Linked DNA regions of Puniceicoccus vermicola. The protein of the gene in region 2 binds, or shares a complex with, the protein of the main gene of each other region. Links are inferred from orthologs where the notes say so. Each region holds a gene or a part of one and is shown on either strand. Other genes may lie near its edges.

The links. Proteins that work in one complex are often made in the same cells at the same time.
Region 1: the proteins of H5P30_RS09150 (region 2) and gcvH are in contact, whole or in part, in a crystal structure (PDB 3A7A), measured with the Escherichia coli proteins. The link is inferred for Puniceicoccus vermicola from one-to-one orthologs.

Annotation. Positions count from the first base shown.
Region 1 is NZ_JACHVA010000023.1:28,389-33,848, reverse strand. Bases 2,613-5,460 are described here. They hold gcvH (glycine cleavage system protein GcvH), read right to left. Parts: upstream 4,306-5,460; coding sequence 3,919-4,305; downstream 2,613-3,918. Other genes in these bases: H5P30_RS02055 (ATP-dependent DNA helicase), read left to right, coding at 5,433-5,460; gcvT (glycine cleavage system aminomethyltransferase GcvT), read right to left, coding at 4,324-5,418; H5P30_RS02070 (DUF3857 domain-containing protein), read right to left, coding at 2,613-3,950. Outside these bases: H5P30_RS02080 (3-oxoacyl-ACP synthase III), read right to left, coding at 1-773; H5P30_RS02075 (enoyl-ACP reductase FabI), read right to left, coding at 763-1,569; more of H5P30_RS02070, read right to left, coding at 1,725-2,612. UniProt on the Escherichia coli protein: The glycine cleavage system catalyzes the degradation of glycine. The H protein shuttles the methylamine group of glycine from the P protein to the T protein.
Region 2 is NZ_JACHVA010000080.1:62,551-68,637, forward strand. Bases 2,957-5,879 are described here. They hold H5P30_RS09150 (lipoate--protein ligase family protein), read right to left. Parts: upstream 4,965-5,879; coding sequence 3,948-4,964; downstream 2,957-3,947. Other genes in these bases: H5P30_RS09140 (ATP-binding cassette domain-containing protein), read right to left, coding at 2,957-3,110; H5P30_RS09145 (ABC transporter ATP-binding protein), read right to left, coding at 3,107-3,934; H5P30_RS09155 (tetratricopeptide repeat protein), read right to left, coding at 4,939-5,349; H5P30_RS09160 (Fur family transcriptional regulator), read right to left, coding at 5,359-5,877. Also shown: H5P30_RS09125 (amidohydrolase family protein), read right to left, coding at 1-485; H5P30_RS09130 (class II aldolase/adducin family protein), read left to right, coding at 484-1,209; H5P30_RS09135 (substrate-binding domain-containing protein), read left to right, coding at 1,232-2,308; more of H5P30_RS09140, read right to left, coding at 2,322-2,956. UniProt on the Escherichia coli protein: Catalyzes both the ATP-dependent activation of exogenously supplied lipoate to lipoyl-AMP and the transfer of the activated lipoyl onto the lipoyl domains of lipoate-dependent enzymes.

The sequences.
Region 1 (5,460 bases), on a different replicon or contig from region 2:
TCGTTCTCGCAAAAGTTCTTCCAGGTGTCGGCGGCTAGGCCGATACCCGCTTCGAGAAGCGCTTCCGAGTCGGTCTGCATGACGAGACCCCCACCCGCCGAGCTGTCCCCTTCGCAAAGGTTCGAGAAATTGCCGTCGGTGCCGGAAACGCCGAAATCGAGGTCTCCAAAACCATCGTCGGGCATGAGGTCGCGATGGCAGAGAACCATCCCTACGGCCCCACAACCGATCGTCAGGTTGGCGAAGAAGGGCTTGATGGTTTTGCGGGTCAGATCGCCGGCTAAAAGGGTTTTGATCGTTTCTTCGAGGAGCGGCCGTCCGTTCTCGCCCGAAACGATGAGCGCAGTGCGGATCAGCCCGCTCTCAATCATTCCACCCGCGGTGACCATTGCGTTCAGAAAACCGAGGCAGGCGTTCGAGAGGTCGAAAATCTGGGTATGCCGGGGCAGCTGCAGACTCTTGTGGACGTAGGCGGCAGTGGCGGGCTCGAGGCGATCGCGGGAGACAGCGGCATGTACCAGGAGATCGACGGGAGGGAGGTCTGGCACCTTGGCGAGGACGGCTTTACCGACAGCGCTGCTGGCGTCAGAGGGACGGGTTTTGGCAGGCCAAACCCGACGTTCCCGAATTCCGGTCATGAGCTCGAGTCGTCCGCCAGGGAGGCGTAGTCGTTCGTAGACCGGCGCCAAGCGGTTTTCCACCTCATCGGAGGTGATGATTTCCTCCGGGAGGACGTGGGCGATGGCCGCAATCCGGGTATTCTTAAACTGCATCACCGCGCATGGTTCGCTCGACCAATTCCTTGTCGAAGTAGTTGGTGTCCATCCCGGCGTTGACGACAATCCCCTGACCGTTGATTCCCGAGGAACGGGGACTGAGGAGGAAAATGGCAGTATCGGCCACTTCACGGGTTGCGAGCGCGCGCTTACGCAGGGTCATTTTCTCGGCGTAAAGATAGTTGTCGAGATAGCCGGGAATGCCTGCCGAAGCGCTGGTCTTCAGGGGTCCCGAGTTTACGGTATTGAACCGCACCTCCGAAAAGGCGCTGAATGACTTGGCGAGGTTGCGGCTCACCGCTTCGAGGGCGGCTTTCACCGGCCCCATGTACCCGTAATTTTCCGCCGTCAGCTCCGTTGTCGAGATGCCGATGGAGACCACCGAAGCATCGGGTTTAAGGGATTCACTGAATGCATTGGCGATTTCCGAAAGAGAAAAAGCCGAGATCTGGGTCGCCTGTAAAAATTGCTTTCGACCGGTTTCGTGAAAGGGGCGGAATCCTTCGCTGTAGTCCGCAAAGGCGATGGAGTGAACGATCCCGTCGAGGAGAGTATCCGATCCAATTTCTTCCGCTAGACGCTCCACTGCGCCTTCTTCTTCCACATCGCAAATGTGGCACGGACGGTCCCCCAACAGCTTGGCGAGACTCTCCTTCCGCTTCTCGGAGCGGACGCTATAGATCACCTTTGCCCCAGCGGCTTCAAGCTCGCGGGCAATTGCCCAAGCCACACTCTTCCGGTTGGCCACGCCAAAGACCAGATAAGTGCGATCTTCCATCTGTAGAAAACTCATAAGGGAAAACGGTGAATGACTCCGCGACCCCGGGCAAACGGAAAGTCGCAGCTTTGCTGCAAACCGCCCCAGGTGGTTTCCAGTGGCGTTGGAATTCCAGATTCTCCGGAGAAAACGGTTTTCCCACCGAAAAGAAGATCCCGGGAGAGTGCCGCCTACGACTTGCGACGCCAGAGAAAGGCTGCCCAGGCCACACCGGCGAAAAAGGAAACCACCGAGAAACCCAAGGCTTCGGCGCGGGAGACACCCTTTTCCAGACTGGCTCCTGAATCCGGGCCGACTGCCTGACCCGTTCCCTCCGAAGAATCATCACTCGCCTCAGATTCGGAGGCGGGTTGCGAAAAGGCGATGCCCAGCGATTTCAGGAAGCCGGGAGGCTTCTCTGGCCAGGAGTCACCCAGATTGACCTCAATATAGTAATCCAGGTAGTCCTTCATCTCATCGACTTTCTTCTGGTAGGCATCGATATCCTCCAGGAGAACGAAATCGGAGAGGATTTCGAAATCATGATGGATCCGCAGGACCCTCTCGTTCTGGCTCACGGAGAAATCGTAACGGAACCACTGGTTCTCCATCGAAAAATCCTCTGCCCCGAAATCGGAATCATCCGGAAGATGAATCTCAATCGTCTGAATCTGATGAAGAGGCCTCGGCAAGGCAAAGGGTCCTGAACGAATCTTCTCCGATGGTTCCGGAATCTGGTCGGCAATGATCTGGGCCGAAAAATTGCAGACGGTCGTTTCGCTGTCTTCTTCGGATGGGAAAAGAGTTGGCAACCCATATTCTTCAACGATTCGCACCTGATTCATTTCCCGCTCATCCTCCACCGCCAGAGGCTGGGCTTCCGGGATGACGTCATAGAGACTGGCGTAGTAGTTGGTATAGGCCCGAGCGAACGAATCGAGCCCGTCCGTGGCGAGATCCCAGCGCAGGTTATCCGCGTTGCGCCCTTCGTAGATCGAATCGACAACGAGCTTCACCGGTTTCGCAAAATCCTCGAAATAGAACGATTCGGTCGTCGAGGCCAGAGCCCCGTCTCTCCCTTGCGGGCCCACTTTGGCTGCGAGATCGGTCGTATCGGGGGAAATAACCAGACCATACCCAAAATCCGAAAAATACCGCATCGGCAGCACCCCGCCCTCGTGGCTGTCCGTCGGGTCCATCCAAATCGTCTCACCCTCGATAATTGCTTGGACAAGCACATGGTCAAAAGCGGCTTGGGTGGGCAGACGGCGACGCAGGAGTTGACGATCATCGGTGCTCACGAGGACGAGATCCGCATCGATGCCCAGCTTCCGCAGGAGAAGAACGAGGAGAAGGCTTTTATCCTTACAATCACCGTACCGCCGCGCTGCAATCGTCTCCGGTGGATAGGGTTGATAGGAATGCGGTCCCACGGGGATCGAAACGTACCGGATGACATCCTGAATGAACTGAAGTGCCTTCGTTGCCTTCATCAACGGAGTCCCTCCGGCTTTCTCAATTTTGCCCGCCTCCTTGACCAGTAGTGGCGGCAACTCCTGATCGAGCGGATAGAGGTCGACGGCCCATTGCGCAACCGCGCCCCATCCCGGCCAATCCGAAAATTGCACCCAAGGGAGAACCTCGTAGCCCTGGGGCAGACGGGAATCCAAAATTACCGCCTCAGAGTCCTCGATACTCCATTGATAGACCTCATATCCGTCGTTCTCGTAAATCTCAGGCGGAATTCGGGTCGGATACGTGCGATACTGCAGTTCCCCACGATCCTTCGGCCAATCGAGGCGGATGTCGATTGACCCGACCGGGACGGAAAACCCGAGCGAAGCCGAATCGGAGAAATGGTCCTTCACGATCGGATTGGATCCGGTTCGCGTAAACCCATAATCGAGAATATCCCCAACCTGGACTCCTTCGAGAATGACCCGGACATCTTTCGAATTATCGTAATACCAGGTGCGCACATCCGTTCGGGCGTCAACCACCTCAAGGTCGATCTCTGGGAGAAGGTCAATCCACCGTCCCTCCCGATAGACCCGGATCCAGTGTAGACGAATTTCCTCAAACTCCGGATCCACATTCCAGCTGAGGGTCGCGTTGTCCTCGAGTCCGGCCTTCGATTGAAATTCGTAGACCACCCGGGAAAAGATCGAATCCTCATCCGGCCGGAAGTGATCGGCCGTGCGGTGATAAAAAATCCCTCCTTCGGCGTAGGGAGGACTATCGCCCGGAGTAAAATCCTCCTTCGACTCCGCCCAACCCGGGGGCGATGCGACCCACACCCCATCGGCAATCTCTTCGGCTGCCTCACCCAGCAGCGGGAGCCAGACCGAAAGAATCAGAAAAAGCGCGGCGAACCGCCCGAAAGCCTTACTCGTTTTCGCAAAGTTCGGCGTAGGCATCGGCATCCAACAGGGCTTCCAACTCCGCGGTGTCCTCCACCTTTACCTTGATCAGCCAACCTTCACCGTAAGGGTCGGAATTGACGGTTTCAGGAGCGTCTTCGAGATCGGAGTTTACCCCTTCAACCGTCCCCTTCATGGGCAAGTAGATATCGGAGGCGGCCTTCACGGATTCAACGACCCCGAAAGTATCTCCCGCCTCGTATTCGGCCCCTTCGTCCGGGAGCTCGACGAATGTGATGTCCCCAAGCGCTTCCTGCGCGTGGTCGGTGATGCCGACGATCGCAAAACCGTCCTCAATCCGGACCCACTCGTGCTCTTTCGTATACTTCAGTTCCTTGGGAATCTCGCTCATAATCTTATTAATTTGGAATTACCGGTGCAGGGGTGCCTTGGCAAAACGAATCGGCAACTGTTTTCCGCGCGACTCGACAGCCGCCTCCTCGCCAGCGAAAGAAGCATCGATCAAAGCCGACCCAATCGGCTGGTTCAGGACGGGACTTTTCGATCCGGAAAGGACCACTCCGATCTCCTGTCCGTCCGCCACAATCGGCATCCCCTCCCGGGCGATTCGCTTGTCATCAACGAGGAAGAAGCGGACCTTTTTCTCAGGCCCCATCTCTTTTTCAAAACGGAGGGGATCACGTCCAACAAAGGACTCCTTGTCCGTCTTCACGGCCCAGCCAAATCCGGCCTGAACCGGGGAAATCGATTCGCTCATCTCGTGACCATAGAGCGGCAGACCCGCTTCGAGACGCAAGCTGTCGCGAGCCCCGAGACCAATCCAAGGCAGATCTTTTCCCGCCGAGAGGGCTTCAGCCAGCTCCACGGCCTGAGTCGCGGGAACAAAAATTTCGAAACCATCCTCGCCAGTGTAGCCTGTGCGACTCACCAGCAGCGACAACCCCTGCCACTCCATTCCGACAAGGTGAAACCGCTTCAAAACGCCTAGACCAATAAAGCCTAGACCCGAGAGATACTCTTCGGCTTTCGGCCCCTGGACGGCGAGAAGGGCCCAATCGTCCGAATCGTCACGCAGCTCCACATCGAAAAGCCCGACGCGTCCCTTCATCCACTGAAAGTCCTTCTCCCGATTCGAAGCGTTGACGACAACGAGAAAGGAACCATCGGCTTTCCGGTAGGCAATCAGGTCATCGACCACCCCGCCCTTCTCATCGCACATGGGACTGTAAATGGCCTTTCCGGGAGGGCATCCGGCAATGCGATTGGTCACCAGATGGTCAAGAAACTCTGCGGCTTGCGGGCCATGGACAACGAATTCACCCATGTGAGAGACATCGAATAATCCCACGTTCTCCCGCACCGCCCGGTGCTCCTCGAGAATTCCGCTATAGGACACCGGCATCTCCCAGCCAGCGAAATCGACCATCCTCGCCCCTGCGGCCTTGTGCAGTTCGCAGAGGGGTGTACGTGAAAGAGTTGATCCGGAAGAGTCCTCGCTGGGCATAGTCGGAACTATTCATGGAGCCCCCAAAAAATGGCAAGGGGA
Region 2 (6,087 bases):
CGGGAATTCTGGATCGAGGGGAGAAGTTCTCCAAAACCGGAGAATTGATTCTTCACGGCCCACTCGACCAACTCCGAGGGAGACGGGCCTTCGGGGTGAACGGAGGCCATTGCCCGGAAGCGGTTGGGGAAGTCGCGGAGCCACTGGGCCATTTCTTCGTTGTGGATCTGGCACGATTCAGGGTTCTCCCAATACCATCCGAGGAGTACGGCCTGGTTGATGCCATCGCGCTCCATCGTTTCGAGAAAGGCGTCTTGGTCGACCCATCCCTGCAGAGAGGGGCGTCCTTTCTCGGGGACCACCAGCTTCTGCCAGTGAGGTTCGCATTGTTTGGCCGCCCAACCAGCGGGGTCGGCGACGGCTGTTTTGGGGAATGCGTGGGTGTGGGCGTCGATTATGAGTGGAGCTGGAGTCAGTGCGGACAATCTATGGGCAAATTTACAGGGTTGCGCTGCCTGTGTCCATGGGTTTTCACTTTTCGCCATGCTTGAAAATTTACGGTTCGAGGTCCACGAAGCGACCACTCAGTTGGTCGAAAACGGTTTGGTGGACTACTTCCGTGGAAACATCAGTGCTTTTGATCCCCGCCGAGGACTCGTAGTGATCAAGCCCCGGGGGATCGATTATGGAAAACTCACTCCGGAGAGTTATCTGGTGGTTTCAGCTCGCACCGGGCAGGTTGTCGAAGGGCTTGGAATGCCTGCTACGGGCATCGATGCGCATCTCACGCTATACCGGGACCTGCCGGACATTCGCTCGATTGTCGGCACGCACTCCAAGTATGCGACTATGTGGGCACAGGCGGGCCGCCGGATTCCTTGCCTGGGTGTCGCTCATGCCGATTTCTTTCAGGGTGAGATTCCGATTACGGCTCCCAACAGCGATGGAATTGACGAAAGCAGTTATTACGAGCGGGTCGGTGAGCAGATCGTAAATCACTATGAGCGGACCAAAGAGGATCCGAGCTTGGTGCCGGCGATTTTGGTTGATCGCCTTGGCCCAGTGACTTGGGGAGCATCTCCAATGGATGCGGCCCGCAATGCCGTTTATGTGGAATTGCTCGCCGAATTGGCCTACGGGACACTCGTTCTTAACCCCACTCGCGAGCCCTTGCGCGATGGCGATATTCAGCGCCACTTCACCATCATGAGAAAACGTGGCGTCATTCCCTCGAATCGGATTCGGGGCCGCCAGATCGAGAAACGGTAGCCCCCCCTAAATCAGTGAGCACGTGGCCAAGCCGGAATCATTAGATCCGAACTCATCGGACTCCCGGGAAATCCGGAACATTGATTCCACCGCGGCTCTCGCGAAGCACTTAGGGCTTTCCCGGTGGACCGTCTCCCGGGTCCTGAATGGGCACGGTGGGGTGAGCGAAAAGACCGTCGAGCGGGTTCGCGAGGCGATGCAGAAGAGCGGTTTCGAGCCGAACCTTTACGCCCGGTCTTTGCGGGGTGGAAGAACTCGTACTCTAGGAGTCTGTATTCAGGAGATGGATTCGCCGTCGTTGAGCCAAAAGGTGGGGAACCTTCAAGCCCTCTTCCGAGATCGCGACTATCACTGCCTTCTCGAGTTGACCAATCGAAACCACTCCTTGGAGGAGCAGGTGCTTCGGCATTTTTTGAATTTGAAGGTGGACGGGATCGTCGGGATCGGTACCTGTCTCTCTCCGGCGTCTTCTCTCATCGAAGAGCTAAAAGCATCGGGGATTCCAGTGATGCTCGTCGACCCGGAGACGGTTCTTCCCTTCCCAACGGTGGAGGTCGACCGATCGGGGGCAACCGAATCGATGATGAATCTTTTGTGGACCTCGGGTCACCGCTCTTTCGGATTTGCTGGATTTGATCCGGACTACGCTTACAGTGCCCGCCGATTGGATGGGGCGGATCGTTTTCTCGAACGCCGGAAGGGGACTCGGTTGTGGTCTCTTTTTGAGCCGGGAACCGTCCGCCATGATTTTTCCTACGGGTCTCGTCTTGCGGAGAAAATCTTGGCAGAGGGATCCATGCCTTCGGCCATTCTTGCCGTAAATGATCGGGTGGCGATTGGGGTCATCGCAGAGTTACGACGGAAGGGGTATGCCATGCCGGGCGACCTGGCGGTCGTGGGGCACGATAATTTGGAAGTTTCCTCCTTTTTTGAGCCCGCTCTGACGACCGTGGATCAAAAAATTGGAGAACTGATGAGTACGGTGGCGAGTGGCTTGATCGAATGGGTCGAGGATGGCGAGAAGCCACCACGGCGGGTGATCTTACCGACGGAGCTGAAAATCCGGGGCTCTCATCAAAACGTCGCGGCGAGCACCTGAGGTCAGTGGAAGATCAGACTTCCTGGGGAGGGTCGATGCGGAGGACCGAATCCAGAAGTTGACGGGTTTTTGGGGCGGACGGATTGTGGAAGACTGATTCGACTGTTCCGTCTTCGACGAGAGACCCTTGGTCGAGAACCATGACCCGCTCGCAGAGATGTTCGATCAGCGGGATGTCGTGGGTGATGAATAACAGGGCAATGTGTTCTTCCTCACTAAGCTTGCGGAGAAGATGAACGATCGAACGCTGGGTGGTGACATCCAGGGCACTGACCGCTTCGTCGCAGACCAAGAGTTGGGGGTTGGGAGCGAGAGCCCGGGCGATACAGATCCGCTGGCGTTGGCCTCCGCTGAATTGGTGCGGGAAGCGGTTTAGGGCTCCGGCGTCGAGATGAACCTTTTCAAGCAGAGCGATCGACTCCTTCTCCAACTGCGCCTTTTCGGTTATCCGGCCGGAAACCTGAAGCGCTTCGACTAAGGCCTGCCGGATGGTCCGACGCGGGTTTAGGGAGTGATAGGGATCCTGGAAAACCATCTGCACCATTCGCGCTCGCGTGAGTCGGGCCTCGCGGGTGGAGTCCTGGGCCATTTTGCCCAGAATCTGAAGAGTGCCTTCCGAATGCGGGACCAATCCGAGAACCGTTCGGGCGATCGTCGACTTGCCGCTACCGCTCTCGCCGACGAGTCCCGCTCGCTCTCCGGGCTGGAGGGAAAACGAGACTTTGGTAGCGGCCCGGTGCCCTCCCGGATAGGTGACGGAGACTTGATTCAATTGGAGGACGGGTGGTGCCTGTGTGCTCACGCGAGTTCCTCCGTTGTGCCTCGGGCTGAGGCGATTAGAGATTTTGTGTAGGAATGTTGTGGAGACGAAAGAACATTGCGAGTCACCCCGGATTCAACCACTTCGCCATGATAGAGGACGGCGACCCGGTCGGCGAAATGGGAGACGATTCCGAAGTCGTGGGTAATGAGAAGGACGCCGGAGCGGGAGTCCGTGGCTAGATCCCGTATGAGCTGAAGAACTTCTTTGCGGATGGTCGGATCGAGCGCGGTGGTCGGCTCATCCGCGATGAGGACGGAAGGCCGATTGGCCATGGCGATCGCCAAGACGACTCGTTGTTGCATCCCTCCACTGAGGTGATGCGGGTAGGCTTTTAGCAAACGCTTGTCGGGCGTGAGACGAACGGATTGTAAGAGTGAGGCGACTCGCTCTTTGCGCTGTCGCGAGGAAAGCTTTCCGTGAAGGGACTCGCCGATTTGGGTCTCAATTTTGATAGAAGGGTGGAGGGCGCTCGAGGGCTCCTGAAAGACAAATCCGATGTGACGACCGCAAAGTTTTTGGAGCGCCGCATAGTCCTTGGCGGGAATCGTCTTTCCACCGACGGTGACTTTCCCGGCAACGCGGGTATTCTCCGGAGGGAGAAGTCCGCCAACGGCGAAACCGGCCGTCGATTTTCCGCTCCCACTTTCTCCGACGAGTGCGAAAACCTCCCCCGGAAGAACCTCGGCCGAAAAAGAGGAAAGGGCGGTGGTTTCTTTTGGCTGCCCCGCGTTGCGACCTCCCAAGTATGACACCGATAAGTCCTCAATACGGAGGGCTGGACGGGTGTCGGGAGAAGCGGTCATGGTGGAGACGGTATCAGAAAAAAAGTTCGAGCCAAACTTTGGAAAGGAATGCGCCTGAAGGGAAATCTTTCCAGCGACTATTTTGGATTCTGCTTTGGATCGCTTCGGGGGAGTGAAGACAATCGCGGAACGAGTCCGCTATGGTTTGGAGCTCTTCAGGGGATTCGTTTGCGCGGGATTCCAAATGGATTTCCTGAATCTGGCCGTCTTGGACTGAGATGCGGCTACTCATCGATTCCGAGTCACGGGATACGGTGCGCTCGAGCTCGTATCGCGGGGATCGGCCAAAAATCCAGGCGGGATCGCGAAAGTGGGGGAGGTAGTCTTCGGCTTTCCGGAGGATTGTGGATGGCATCTCTTCAATGCGACGCAGATTGGAGTGGTGGCCGAGGAGCACGTTGAGGAGGTCTTCGGCGAAGGTGCGGGTGTTGGGAATGTCGGGGAGGAGCGAGCAGAGGTTCACCGTTAGGCTTCGGTTTGAATCGACGGCTCGGTCAGTATAAGCGTTGGAGTCAGGTGTGAGGAATCGTGCCAACTGCGGGAGATCGGTATTGAAGAGGAGCGTGCCGTGATGGAGGACTCGGCCCCCGGTGAAATATTCGGCGTTGCCGGAAAACTTACGTCCGTCGTGGAACAGATCGCTTCGGTTGCGAATCTCAACCGCAATCCCCCGGGCCTCGAAATAGGGGAAGAGAAGGCTCAGGTGTTCTTGAAAGGCGATCTTGGGTTCGCCGGGGGAGACCATCGTGAAATTCAGATTCCCGGGATCGTGGTAAACCGTTCCGCCGCCAGAGAGTCTACGGTTGAGGGAAATCCCGGTGTGGAATGCTTCGGCGGCTGAGACTTCGGCCCAGAGATTTTGGTTTTTCCCGACGAAGAGCGCGGGTCGGTTGATCCAGAGGATGAGAAAACTCTCTTGGCTATCGCGGAGGCAGGCCTCCTCGATGGCTGAGTATCGGGCCGGGTCGTCATCGCATGAGATCCACGCGAGGCGTTCTGTCGGTTCAGGCGGCGCTGTCGGGGAAGTCATTCGCCACTTCTCTGATCAGTTCCTGAAAGGGGATGAATTCACGGAGGCTCTCCAGATCATCATCATGCATCAACCAAGCCACATCGTTGTAACCGCGGGCGATGGCATCCCGGAGAGACTCGACGGCCTCTGTTTTCCGGTTTTTCAGGGCCAAGCTGCAGGCTAAATTGTAATGAGCGACCGGGTTTTCAGGATCGTGGCGAACGATACGACGATCGACGCGGAGACCATCGGCTATTTTGCCACTCTTCGTGTAATAGTGAGCAAGGACCTCAAGGACGCGGACGTCTTTCGGGTTACGACGAGAGAGATTCTCGAAGAACTCGATTTCAAAAGTAAGGTCTTCTTTTTTGGAGCTTTTCGCTGAGTGCGCCGGCTGAGTCATTGCGTCCAACTACGCCTTGTTTGCCCCGCTGGTCAGGGCGTTCTTTCGGGCGTCTTCGACAGCTTGGCTCAAGGCACTGTCTTTGCGATGCTTTGCTTGAACTTGGAGCCGCTGGGAAACGACCTCGAGGCCCAGCTTGGCGGCAACGGCTTTGCCATACCATTCCATAAACGGGGCATCGATCTCATAGATGCGATCGTCGTCCATGCAGATGACCTGAGCCTTGAAGTTGTCGGCCGAGTGATGGGCCATGTAGTATTTGTAATCCTTCCCGATATCGACCTCGCGGATGAGGCCGCTCTCGACGAGAATGGGAAGTGTGCGGTAGATCGTCGCCCGGGATACGGTGCTGTCGATCTCCCTAGCGCGATCCAGAAGTTCTTCAGCAGTAAAGTGTTGCTGATACTCGTAGGCAGCCTCAAAGATAGCGTGCCGTTGATTCGTGATCCGAAGTCCACGGCTGGAGAGGAAGTCTCGGAAAGTTGTCCAAGGGTCCTCTTTATCGGTCTGTGCTGTAGGGGTGGTCATATCTTATTGAGACTAAATTGACACTGATTGAACCTTGTGTAAAGAGGATAGAGCGAAAATTGAACTCTGTATAAGGTCAACTTCTGCTTGTTATCGGGATTTTACCCGAGCTTTCAGTGGGGTGGTGGAATTGATTTGAATCGGGCTGAGCTCTGGGGGACAAGGAGAGGCGATGCAGAGTGAGTTGGGAGTAGAGAAAACGGCCGGGCT